Regions from separate parts of the Lysinibacillus sp. NPDC093688 genome, predicted to be linked through region 1. Evidence: riboswitches for the same ligand, from Rfam matches in the RefSeq annotation. Region 1 holds a riboswitch; each other region holds the start of a gene.

The links. Region 1 has a riboswitch for cobalamin ahead of ACQKN2_RS22380 ((2Fe-2S) ferredoxin domain-containing protein). Riboswitches for the same ligand answer to the same signal wherever they lie in the genome.
Region 2: it holds a riboswitch for cobalamin, as region 1 does, so the genes downstream of both, nikA (nickel ABC transporter substrate-binding protein) here and ACQKN2_RS22380 ((2Fe-2S) ferredoxin domain-containing protein) in region 1, are expected to answer to the same signal.
Region 3: it holds a riboswitch for cobalamin, as region 1 does, so the genes downstream of both, ACQKN2_RS09820 (hypothetical protein) here and ACQKN2_RS22380 ((2Fe-2S) ferredoxin domain-containing protein) in region 1, are expected to answer to the same signal.

Annotation. Positions count from the first base shown of each region.
Region 1 is NZ_JBNNUX010000045.1:15,283-19,573, forward strand. It holds gene cobJ (precorrin-3B C(17)-methyltransferase) at 1-1,443, opposite strand, end outside; gene ACQKN2_RS22380 ((2Fe-2S) ferredoxin domain-containing protein) at 1,448-1,819, opposite strand; cobalamin riboswitch at 1,956-2,139, opposite strand; cobalamin riboswitch at 2,369-2,553, shown strand; gene ACQKN2_RS22385 (energy-coupling factor ABC transporter permease) at 2,694-3,440, shown strand; gene ACQKN2_RS22390 (energy-coupling factor ABC transporter substrate-binding protein) at 3,442-3,714, shown strand; gene cbiQ (cobalt ECF transporter T component CbiQ) at 3,718-4,291, shown strand, end outside.
Region 2 is NZ_JBNNUX010000001.1:105,017-109,307, reverse strand. It holds gene nikA (nickel ABC transporter substrate-binding protein) at 62-1,681, opposite strand; cobalamin riboswitch at 1,910-2,103, opposite strand; gene ACQKN2_RS00520 (DUF1572 family protein) at 2,224-2,760, opposite strand; gene ACQKN2_RS00515 (SCO family protein) at 3,001-3,609, opposite strand; gene ACQKN2_RS00510 (YvrJ family protein) at 3,714-3,836, opposite strand; gene ACQKN2_RS00505 (DUF2922 domain-containing protein) at 3,922-4,146, opposite strand; gene ACQKN2_RS00500 (DUF1659 domain-containing protein) at 4,160-4,291, opposite strand, start outside.
Region 3 is NZ_JBNNUX010000009.1:92,707-96,997, forward strand. It holds gene ACQKN2_RS09815 (GTP-binding protein) at 1-906, shown strand, start outside; gene ACQKN2_RS09820 (hypothetical protein) at 1,425-2,189, opposite strand; cobalamin riboswitch at 2,441-2,624, opposite strand; gene ACQKN2_RS09825 (amidase family protein) at 2,709-4,178, opposite strand.

The sequences.
Region 1 (4,291 bases):
ACCAATAAAAACATCAAATTTACTTTTACGATAAACAATGCCAATATCATCAAATACCGCTCGATAACACGCCATTCCACAGCCATTAAAGCCAATATTTAATGTTTTCGGTAACGACATGCCACCAAGCTTTTCTTGAATCTCTTCCGCATATGGAATCGAATCGGTTTTTTCTCCGTAACAGAAATCACAAGCCTTTAACGACAGTACGTCACCAATTGGTGTTAGTAAAAAGCCCACTTCACGAAGCTTTGCTGTAATTACCTCAGGCTCAGCCGTTGGAATTTTCAAATGAATTTGATGGTCAGGTGTATACTCCATCGTTCCTTCCTCACCAACTACCTCAGCTAATGTCATCATTTGTTGAGGAGTAAAAAACTTATTGGCTACCCCTGGACTAACAGCTAATTCAAAAATGGATTCGATTTTTTGTTGAACAAGCTTAGGTGAACTCTTCACAGCGCTCGTTCCCTTCACCATTGCCAGAGCTGCTGTTGCCAATTCAAGTGATGATTTTTTAAGCTTTGGTTCTGGTGTTATAGCTAAACTGGGTTTTATACGATTCGCATTGGGATCTGTCGCAAAATCATTCCGCGCTGCCCCTGTTTCCTGATTCATGGCCCATGGTTCATTTTCTTCCTTCAGTCGTTGATGTGGTCGTAACGGCTGTTTTTCTTCACCAAGTGTATATTTGCGCTGATAACCACGTGGTGTGATCATTTTATTGTCGTAGAAAAATGTTGTTGAATTCCCGATAATAACGGTTGTTAACATGCCGATATCATGTTCGAGCATTTCTGCTAAAGTCGTCATCGTAATTTCCTGACGATCACGATACGCGCTTTTCACAAGACCAACCGGTGTATCTGGCGAACGATATTCTAATAATATTCGTTGTGCCTCTACGATTTGTCTCGTACGACGTCCACTTTTTGGGTTATAAAGCGCAATCACAAAATCCGCCATTGCTGCGGCTTCTACTCGCTTTTCAATTAAATTCCAAGGAGTTAAATGGTCACTTAAACTAATGGTACAGGCGTCATGCATAATTGGAGCACCTAGTAAACTTGCACACGAATTAATAGCAGAAATACCTGGAACAATTTCTACCTCGATACCAGTGGCTTCTGTCCAGCCAAGCTCTATTAATACCTCATACACTAATCCGGCCATTCCATAAACACCGGCATCACCGCTGGAAATAACCGATACGATACTTCCTGCCTCTGCTTGACGTACCGCTTCCTGTGCACGTGAAACTTCCTCTGTCATACCAGTGCTAATAATCGACTTTGCACTAACTAAATCCTGAATAAGCTCAACATAGGTTTTATAACCAATGATCATATGACTTTGTTGTAGTGCCTCTACAGCACGAGTCGTAATATGTTTAAAGTCTCCAGGGCCAAAGCCAACTACGAAAATCTTCCCTTTTTGCGCCATTTTGTTACCCCTCTTTCACCTTTTCAATACCTTTAATGGCTGTTGTTTGTGCTGTACGTTGTAACGAACCTTCACGTAAAGTAAAGACATGTTCATTTAGTAACGATTCATGATTTAAATCTTGTACAAGTGCTCTCCCATGCTCCGTTGTCGGAACACGGTACCAATTCCCCTGAGGATAAGCAATGACAACACAAGCATCCTTACACCTGCCGTTACAGCGAGTTCTTGTCGTATGTATTTCCTTATCAAGTGCCAGTAACTGTATTTCATCACGAATTGCCTGAGTAATGTCCTCAGCATCTTTTTTCATACAGCTACTACCATTGCATATAAAAAGATGTGTTTTCATCCCCTCTAAATTCCAAGTTGTCATAAATTTTCTCCCTTCATTTGCTTTTAGGAAAAAGAAAAACCTTTACTCTAGACGAAGAGTAAAGGTTTGTAGAAGCCCAAAAAAACGAATATAGATATGTACTCGCTTTCGCTTCAACTTCTCCCTCCGAAAAGTTTGCATGCATCATCACATAAGCAGGTTTCCTGACTTAAGCTTCCTTTTACTTTCGCGCCTTCCTAGTTTTCACTAGTGGCATCCGCGATTTCATCAGCTATTACAGTAGCGGGGGCTGTATCGGACTCTCACCGATTTCCCTATTATCTTGAAAATATTCAAGCACTTATGGATGTTTTATATGAATTTGTCGTTTTTTTATAAAATTAAAAACTGTTTCTATCATAGCTTATTTTTTTAAAATTTCAATATTTCTTTCTTAATTTGTGACATTTTCATTAATTTTTTAAAGAAAAATATGACATTTCTATTCTATTTATCTAAATTTTCGACATAAACACTCAATTAAAAATTTTTTCATAAAAAGTATAGCATATATATGGAAAATCATGTTACACTTTGTCGTGAAATCTCACAACTTCATCTTTTTTCGGTGCGAATTGTTCATCATTTCGCTTAAAAGGGAAGCCGGTTCAAGTCCGGCGCGGTCCCGCCACTGTACTAGGGAGTTTTATAGATAATGTCACTGTCCAAAGGATGGGAAGGCCTATAAAACGTTGAACTAAAGCCAGGAGACCTGCCGAAAAATATGTGATCGTTTCAACCTACGAGGATGGGTGTGCGGCTTAGCAGATTAGAATTTTATTTGCATTTTTTAGCTATGCACTTTTCCAATACCGGAAAAGTGTTTTTTTTCGCATACTAATTCGAAAAATTTTAATGTGAGGAGGAGAGATTTTTGAAATTCTCAGGTTGGAAGCTTAGTTATTTCTTATTGGCATTTTTATTCGTGCCAGATCGTGCATTTGCGATGCATATTATGGAGGGCTTTTTGCCAATCGAATGGGCGATTTTTTGGTGGGTCGTATCAATTCCTTTTATTATTTTAGGATTACGTTCTATTCGTAAAACCATTGATGAAAATCCTGAAACAAAAATGATATTAGGACTATCGGGTGCCTTTGCCTTTGTGCTATCAGCCTTAAAAATCCCTTCTGTAACGGGTAGTTGTTCGCATCCGACAGGGGTTGGACTTGGGACAGTTCTTTTTGGACCATTAGCGATGAGTGTTATCGGGACAATCGTATTATTATTCCAATCTTTACTTTTAGCACATGGTGGGCTTACAACATTAGGGGCAAACACCTTTTCCATGGCCATTATGGGCCCTATTATCGCTTACTATGTATTTAAAGGCTCACAAAAAATGGGACTGTCGTTTTCAGTAGCAGTCTTTTTAGCAGCAATGCTTGGTGACTTAGGTACATATATTGTCACTTCTGTACAATTAGCTCTTGCCTTCCCTTCTGAGGTCGGAGGCTTTATGGCTTCATTCACAAAGTTTTCTAGTATTTTTGCATTAACACAAATTCCTCTTGCTGTTAGTGAAGGCATTTTAACAGTGATTGTTATGAACTTCTTGAAAAAATACAATGTGAGTGAATTAAAAGCTTTACGTGTTTTCTCAGCAAAGGAGGCTCACTAACATGAAAAAAAATTTATTGCTCTTAGCAATTGTTGTGTTGTTAGCAATCATTCCCCTCTTCATTCAAAAAGGCGCAGATTTTGAAGGTGCTGATGGTGAAGCGGAGGCAGCAATCGGTGAAATAGATGCTAACTACGAGCCATGGTTTGAAAGCTTATGGGAGCCACCAAGTGGTGAAATAGAAAGTTTATTATTCGCACTACAAGCTGCTATTGGAGCCGGATTTATCGGCTATTTCATCGGCTTAATGCGTGGTAAACATAAAGAAGGTTAAGAGATGTTACTTATTGATAAGTATGCTTATATGAATAAACTAGCGTCTGTTCATCCGCTAGAAAAAATGACGCTATCCCTTGGTCTGCTTCTACTGTCGCTTATCATGAGAGATGAACGAATTTCACTCATTACATTTATTGTGATGAGTGCTTTTATCATTTCAGGTGCAAAAATCCCTGCTAAATATTACGCAAAATTACTATTGCTACCCGGATTTTTTTTATTATCGAGCCTAGCATCCATTTTAATTTCTATAGCGCCAGCAACAAGCACGCTACCTCCAACTATTTGGTCATTTTCTCTTTATCATTGGACAATATTTGTTGGCAGTGCGAGCTTACTGACAGCGCAACAGCTTTTTTTCATCGTCCTTGGCAGCATTAGCTGTTTGTATTTTTTAATTCTCACGACATCAGTACAATCTATTTGTTACGTCTTGCGACAATGGCGACTGCCCACTTTATTTGTTGAGCTACTAGAACTAACGTATCGTTTTATTTTTATCTTTTTAGACAGTATGCAAAAAATTCATCTTGCTCAGCAGGCACGTCTAGGATACAGCTCCCCTATGCAGT
Region 2 (4,291 bases), on a different contig from region 1:
CCCTAGTCTTCATAGTGCAAAAAGAGAGGAGTCATAGTAGACCCACTCTCTTTTTATTCTCTTACTTTAAATCCATTTGAGCATAAGGGATATCGTATTCAGATGCACGGGGATTAAAATCTTTCATATATTTATGGTAAATAACGTTATTCGTTTCATATGAAATTGGATAGAATAATGCTTGGTCATGGAACATTGTTAAAATATCTTTATACAATTGCACACGTTCAGCTTCATCTGTACCAATTAATAATTGATGTATTTTGCCATCAATTTGCGCTGCGTTATCTAGGCCTAATTTCGCTTCATAAACGCCATTTGCATTCGGTGTTGCTGATTCGTTTGCAAAGCTGTGTGGGTCTGTTGGCGGGCCATTTGTGCGCCAAAAATTAATATCTACTTGATTATCCATTAATTTTTGGAGCCCTACCATTACATCAGCGCCTTCAAGGTTTAATTGAACGCCTATTTTTGCTAATTCCCCTTGCATTATTTCTGCCATTGGTTTTTGGATAGCATCTGTTGCAATATAGATTAAATCTAATTTAAGAGGTTGCCCATTTTTGGAACGGATTTTATCACCATTTTTTAATGCCCAACCTGCTTCATCTAATAATTGCTCGGCTTTTTCTGCATTAAAAAGTATTGGTTTTAACTCAATATTGGCATATGGAATAGCATCCCAAAACAGTGTATTGGCAACTTTTTCTGTACCATGGGTAATACTTTCAACCATTTGTTTTTTGTTAACTGCGTATTGAATAGCCTGACGTACTTTTAATTCTGCTAAAGGACCAGATTGTGTATTAAAAAGTAAAGCACGTGTAGATAAAGGTTCAGATACAGCCGTTTTGTATTGACCGCTGTCTTTTAAGAAAGTGTAGTTATCTAAGCTAATAATGCCTCGACCATAAATTAAGTCTAATTCTTCATTTTCGAATGCCAGTGAAATAGATTCTGAATCTGGAATAATTTTCACTTTTACTTTGTCTACCAGTGGCTTTTCACCCCAATAATGTTCGTTGCGGCTAAAAAGTGCATATTGATCTTTTTTGTATTCGGTTAATACCCATGGACCAGTTCCAATCGGAGCTTTAATACCTTTATTAGTTGTATCTCCCTCAGGGAATCCATTATCCCCTAAAAAGCGAAATGGTCGAACAAAAGCCAATTCATTTAATACGGGGTAATAAGGTGCATCTAACTGTAAACGAATTGTATAGTCGTCTTCTTTCACAACTTCTACAATATGATTCACCATCCCCATCCAGGAGTGTGTATCACGATCTGCTAAAACTGCATTAAAATTACGAATAACATTATCTGCATTAAAGGCTGTCCCATCAGAGTATTTTACATCTTGTCTAAGATGAAATATGTAAGCTGTTTTATCGTCAGAAATTTCCCAGCTCTCCGCTAATTTAGGCGATATTGTCCCATCATCGTTATATTCTACCAATGATTCATATACCATTGCTTGCGCAGTCATTTGGTTTGGTAAATAGGTATGAGGATTTAAAGGCCCTATATCTAGCGGCCAGCCAACTGTTATCATTTTTCCTTCGTTATTATTTTTGTTAGAAGTTTTACTTCCATTACCTTCACTCGAGCTTGAACAGCCTGCTAAAATCGTTAACATCAGTATTAGAATGAAAGGTAATAATTTTTTAAAAAATATCATTATGATTGCTCCTGTCTATTCTTGGGTGTTAGAAAATTGAAATATATATGTTTCTCCACCAAACTTCTAACTTGAAACTTAAAGTATCGCTTTATTTGCACCTCACTTTGATATAAATTACTAAGATTAGAAAAAATGCATAAAAAAAATCCTTATTCCACGTGAATAAGGATAGAAAAACTCATTTTTAAAAGCCTTCCATCCATCTCCCTATCTTTCGTAGATCTACAATGAATCTTACTACAAGCAGGCATTCTGGCTTATGAATCTTCATTTTGCTTCACCTTCCCAAGTACTTACTCAGTGGTATTTGAAACAAAACTCCTCATTTACAGCTGCGGGACAGCATGGGATTTACACCCATTTTCCTTTAAATTAAGTGAAAAAATTTTTTCACTCAAACTTGTAATGAACCATATTAAATTAGTATTAAACATAACACGCTTCAAAGATACACGTCAATTTTATTTTCTGAATATAATAAAGTTTTGAGATTTCTAAAGAAAAAAAAGCCACCACACACTAGTGAGATGGCTACACTTCTATTGTTGATGTTTTTTTAACATTGATTCTGTAAAAATCTGAGATTGTCCCTTTGGAATACTTAGTGTTTGCCACTGTGAACCTTTTACTTGCTTAGCGATGTATACGATTTGACCGACATGTTGTGAATAATGAGCCATTTGTCTTTCAATCGCATCTATCACGGAATGCTGTTCTCCCCTTATCGTTACAAACCCTTGTAAATCAGCTTCCGTTAATTTTTGTAATGCATCTAAAAATACTTGCCAGCCCTTTTCCCATACTGCCATAACCTCTTCTTTTGTCTGAAGGCTATCCGTAAATTCATCATCACGATTTCTCGTTGCCTTCTCACCATCTGTCGTTAAAAAATCGGTCCAGCGTGAAATCATATTCCCACTAACATGCTTCACAATCACTGCGATACTGTTTGAATCTTCATTATACGCCCAGTGCAATTGGTCCTCTTCCAGTTGGTCGAGTGTTTTATCGCCTAGCTCTTTGACATTTTTAAATCTTTTTTGGACAACATTTAAATACGTTTGCGCTATCGTCATTGTTGAACCCCCCATCCCCTTTTCTACTATTTTAATATAAACAGAATACGAAGTGCCATTTAGTAGTACGCGATTCGAAATAAATGATCTGTATGTAGCTCCATTAGTTGCTCTAAATATTCTGTATCAGACAAAATCTTTCCCTCCTTCTACACTATAAACGAGGCTACAATTATAAAAGATTATATTTCAACAAAAAAAACCGTCTCTTCATTAATCGAGACGGTTTCCTTCTATCCATTATAAATTTTCATCAATATATGTTTCTATATCTGACGCAATCGTGTCAATAGGGACATCCTCTGGATTCTCTGCATATCCTGAATACATTTTTACAATTACACCATTTTTATCGACTAAGAAAAATTGATTTCCATGGACGACTTGGTCGCTGTTAGGATCATTTCTGACGATTATTTTTGTTGATTTTACAGCGAACTGCTCGATATATTTTTGTGAATAACCAGTAAGTAGATTCCATTTTGATTTATCTGGAACATTATATTTTTTCAAATAATCAGCTAATACTTCTGGTTTATCAACGTCAGGATCAACTGAAAACGCAACAATATTATAATCTTCCACACCTTTTTTCTTCAGCTTCTCTTGAACTTGCGTCATATTAAAAGACATTGGTGGACAAATTGAAGTACAATTCGTGAAAATATACATACCAATCCATGGTTTTCCTTTTAAACTCTCTAAAGAAACTTTGTCTCCACGTTGATTGACATGTTCAAAATCTGGTAATTCCAAGCTATAATCTGCTTTAAATTTTGAATTTCCACACGCACTAAGCACAGCTGCAAATGCAAAAAGTAGAACAAGTCCAATTATTTTATTTCTCATCTTTAACACGCTCCCTACTTACACTATCCCCATCCTATCGTACGATGTAAATATTGACAAGGACACTCAAGTGACAGCTTTCGTACATCTTTGTGAAATCGATTTCACTTTAAGGAAACAAGTGCATCATGAATTGCATCTAATTTCACTTCTACTCGGTGCAGTAAATAAAACGACACTAAGATAGGAAAACCGATATCCGATATCATGTTTAACCATTGTTCCATGTTGGTCCCTCCTCCGCTGCTAGATGAATAAGTCTAATATTGCTGAAAATGGTCCTTGCAGTACTCTGCAAAGACCATTTCTTGGTTATTCGACCTCTAAATCAAATTCTGTTACTTGACGATCAACGATGCGAGCCCCACTCATCCCAACCAGAGCGCCAGCTTGTCCATCAAAAACGTTTTTAGCGATGATCGTTTGCATGACCTTTTGAATTTCTTCCGCTGTTACCTTTGGCTTCGGTGCATCTATCGTAAATGATGCTGTTTTCCCTGCTGCTGTTTCAAATTGCAGCTCTAAAACTTGTGTCATACCTTTCCCCCCCTTAGGATAAATCTGTCGTTTCTTGTTTTACAATGCTGTCTAGTGCGTGTGAAGATAGACTTGCAATGGCATTTGCTACAGCTACTAAATCCTCTGCCGTATGCGAGCTGTTCAAATTGCGGTACGTTTTTGT
Region 3 (4,291 bases), on a different contig from region 1:
GAAGTTTTAAAAGTTTTCCGCACACTTGAAGCAGAAGAACCATCATTACGTGTGCTATGGCATGAAAAATTTCAAGAAATTCATGTACATATTATGGGTGTCATCCAACTCGAGGTGCTTATCGAAGTGCTTCATACGCGCTTCTCGCTAGACATTTCATTTAGCGAACCACAGATTTTGTATATGGAAACGATCGCCACAACTGTGACAGGCTATGGTCATTTTGAGCCATTAAAACATTACGCAGAAGTCCATTTATTGATGGAGCCAAATACACGCGGTACCGGCAATACATTTGTCAACGCATGCCACGCGGATGATTTATCAGTTGGACATCAACGACTCATTGAAAAACATTTATTCGAGCGCGATCATCATGGGCTGTTAACCGGTTTCCCCGTGACAGATATTCGCTTCACGCTCTTAACGGGTCGCGCACATATTAAACATACTGAAGGGGGCGACTTCCGTGAAGCAACATTCCGTGCATTGCGGCAAGGGCTGGAACAAGCAGAAAATGTATTACTAGAGCCATATTACCGCTTTAAGCTTAAGGCCTCTAGTGATTTTATAGGTCGCATGATGACCGACATTCAGCAAGCTGCCGGTACATTTGACGCGCCCATCATAACTGAACATGATGCGATTGTAACCGGTCGCGCCCCTGTCTCAACATTTATGAACTACAGTACAACCTTTGCCGCCTACACCAATGGAAAGGGCGTACTCTCACTACAATTTGATGGCTACGATGCGTGTCACAATACAGAAGACATTATTGAGCAAATTGGCTACGATAAGAACGCCGATCCTGAATATTCATCCTCTAGTATTTTTTGCGCAAAAGGCAAGGGCTACTCCGTTCCATGGCACGAGGCACAAGCAGCGATGCATTGTATTGACTAAATTTTTAAAAACAGGACATGATTTGTTAGATCAATGTCCTGTTTTTCATGTTTCGTGGGTATTATCTTGTCTCGCGCGGGTATTTACCTTTCTTCCGCGGGTATTCTTGCCTTCCGCGGGTATTTGCTTTCCTTCCGCGGGTATTTCCTCTGCTATCGCGGGTATTTGCCTTTCTTCCGCGGGTATTCTTGTCTCGCGCGGGTATTTGCTTTCCTTCCGCGGGTATTTCCTCTGCTATCGCGGGTATTTGCCTGCCTTCCGCGGGTATTCTTGCCTCGCGCGGGTATTGCTTTCATTCCGTGGGTATTTCCTCTGCTATCGTGGGTATTTACCTTTCTTCCGCGGGTATCTTTGCCTCGCGCGGGTATTTGCTTTCCTTCCGCGGGTATTCTTGCCTTCCGCGGGTATTTGCTTTCATTCCGCGGGTATTTCCTCTGCTATCGCGGGTATTTGCCTGCCTTCCGCGGATATTTCCCCTGCTATCGCGGGTATTCATCTTCACTCCGCGCATATTTAATTCACAAAGCTTGTATCATTTTCCGTGCCTGTTTGAAAATGCGGTATGAAGGTTCCACAACAACGTAGCTATGGGAATGAGAGAAATCCATTAAAACCTTGCCAGGTCTACTTTTCAAAAGTTGTAAATTATCAATCAGTTCGAGCAATAGTTCATGACCGTTACCACGTGGGTGCCAGTTTAAATGATAATCATTTAGTTCCTTCACCGCTTTTAAAAATTGATGATACTCTCGCTCTACAAAATTAATCAGTTGTTTATTTTTATGAGCTACTCGTGATAAATCGTCTAAATATACTTCATAAAAACGCATCACTATCGAGCACAATAAATCATTCACCCGAGCAGCACTTAGTATTGGCTTAGGAGCATGGGAAAGTCGCTCTATATTTGGTTTTGCACGAGTCGAATCAATGCGTGTAATTAAATGATACTGCTCTCCATTCACCTCGTACACAATTGGATTTGTCGGCATATACATCATAAAATCATTTGTTTTTGTTTTTAGTTGATCTGTAATAGTCGCCTTTGCAAAAAGGTGGCCATTAAAACTTTCATTTTGAATCCAAATAATATCTTTGTTATATAAAATTTTATCAAACAATCGTTCATTACTAATAAGATTGCTAGCTATTAATTGATCGACAAGTGATTCTACAACCATTCTTGTGGTAGCTTTCTTGGCAACCTCAGTGCGTGGCTGCTTACAAATTTTCATTTCTACATATTGCGATTCCTGTGCTGTACATTCATGAATATTCGTCATAATTCCATCCTCTTTTCGTACATATTTTCCAAAACGGAAGTCTTCTTTCGCATAAAAAAAGGATCTCCTACAATTAGAGGAAATCCTTCATTCTATCTTTTTCATTCATCACATAATGTCAAATTATACCCAAGAATAAAAGAACTGCCTTGAAAGCGATTACCTTCTTTTATTTTGGGCGTTTGACGTACAGTGACGAACAGAGCATTCTGTTTTGTCAACATGCCACCTCCTATTCCTCGTAGGGTTATGGTGTGTACTCATAATAGGCAGGTATCCTGACTCATGATCATCGCTACCTTTCCCCTTCCCGTCGTTAAACAGTGGTATATGAAAAGTCGCTCACATTTACAGTTGCGGGACAGTGTTGGATTTGCACCAACTTCCCTTTTAAGTAAATTGCACGCAATTTACACCTATTACTCCACGCTATTCAGTTGTTAAGAAACTGGAAAATACCAATTCCCTTACTATTAATTGTAAAGTACTGTATTTTCAAAGTCAATTGAGTCTGGGATCTTATGACAACTCAGGAGCTTTTCGTAAATTACTTGCTTGTTCATATGAAAATGCAAGTTTTATTAAAACATCTTCACTAAATGCAGTCCCTGCGAAAGTTATGCCAAACGGTCTGCCATTTTTCATATACCCTGCTGGGACGGCAATAGACGGATATCCAGCTTTCGCGCTAATTGTCGAGCCTATATATGATGGAAACATAATCGCATCTAAGTCATATTTTTTTAATGTATAATCGATTCCTTGTTCTTGAGAAAAATACAAATCCTCTAATTTGGCATTTAAGTATTCAGAATCTCTTAACGTGTTCGGTAATTTCTCTCTCGATTCCAATTTATCCTGCCCATATTTTAACGACTTTTCTTCCGATAGTTTATTAAATTGAATTAACTCAGAAATAGAATGTACAGGAATGTGAGAAGGTAGATTTACAAGGAAATTATTTAAACTATGCTTAAATTCATATTGCGGTACTGCCCATTTCCAGTCCCTATGGAAAGAAGGAATATCGATGTCTTCAAAAATAATGGCTCCTTGCTCTCTTAAAACCTGAATTGCCTTATTAAAAAGGGTTTCGTCATATTCCTCTGACTCATAATAAGTTTTGGAGGCATTCGTATAAACACCGATTCTAGCACCCTTTAATCCTGTAGCTTCTAAAAAGATTGAGTAATCTTGATGTATCCTTCCTTCGCTTTTATATGTAGCAACGTCGTCTTGATCTACATCCGTTAATACGCCCAATAAAATAGCTGCATCTGTAACCGTTCTTGCCATTGGCCCTGCTGTGTCTTGAGAGTATGTAAACGGAATAATGCCCTGTCGACTAATGAGCCCAACAGTCGGTTTTATGCCGACTACTGAATTTGTAATAGCAGGACTTAAAATCGAGGCATCTGTCTCCGTTCCAATTGATAGAACAGCAAAATTCGATGCCACTGCTACCGCCGACCCCGAGCTGGATCCTCCAACATAAAGTTCTGGATCTCCATAAGGATTAAGTGTTTGCCCACCTCGAGAACTATACCCCGCCCACATCGTACTCGACATACCGTTCGCTAATTCAGTCATATTTGCTTTCCCTAAAATAACAGCCCCCGCTTCACGGAGTTTTTTTACTAGATATGCATCCTGCTCAGCTAAATAGTTTTCTAACGCTATTACGCCTGCACTAGTATGCATAAAATCTTTCGTTTCGATATTGTCTTTTAAAACAACCGGAATTCCGTGTAGAGGTCCTCTAACCCCTTTTGTCACTCTTTCCTCATCTAATGCTTCAGCAATAAATATCGCTTCAGGATTAATTTCAAGCATAGAATTAATTCTCTGACCATCTTGATCATACTTAGCAATTCTGTGTAAATAATACATAGTTAATTCTTTTGATGTGATCTCACCATGTTCCTTAGCTACCTGAATATCAATTACTGACAATTCTTCTCTAAGAAAGCTATTAAAATTTATCCCCATTTAGTTTCCCACCCTTCTTTACTCATCACAAAACGGCATTCAAATTTTTAGCGAGGTTCTATAAATATATTAACATAAATTCTAAAATAACCCAGACTTTAACAGATCGGTTA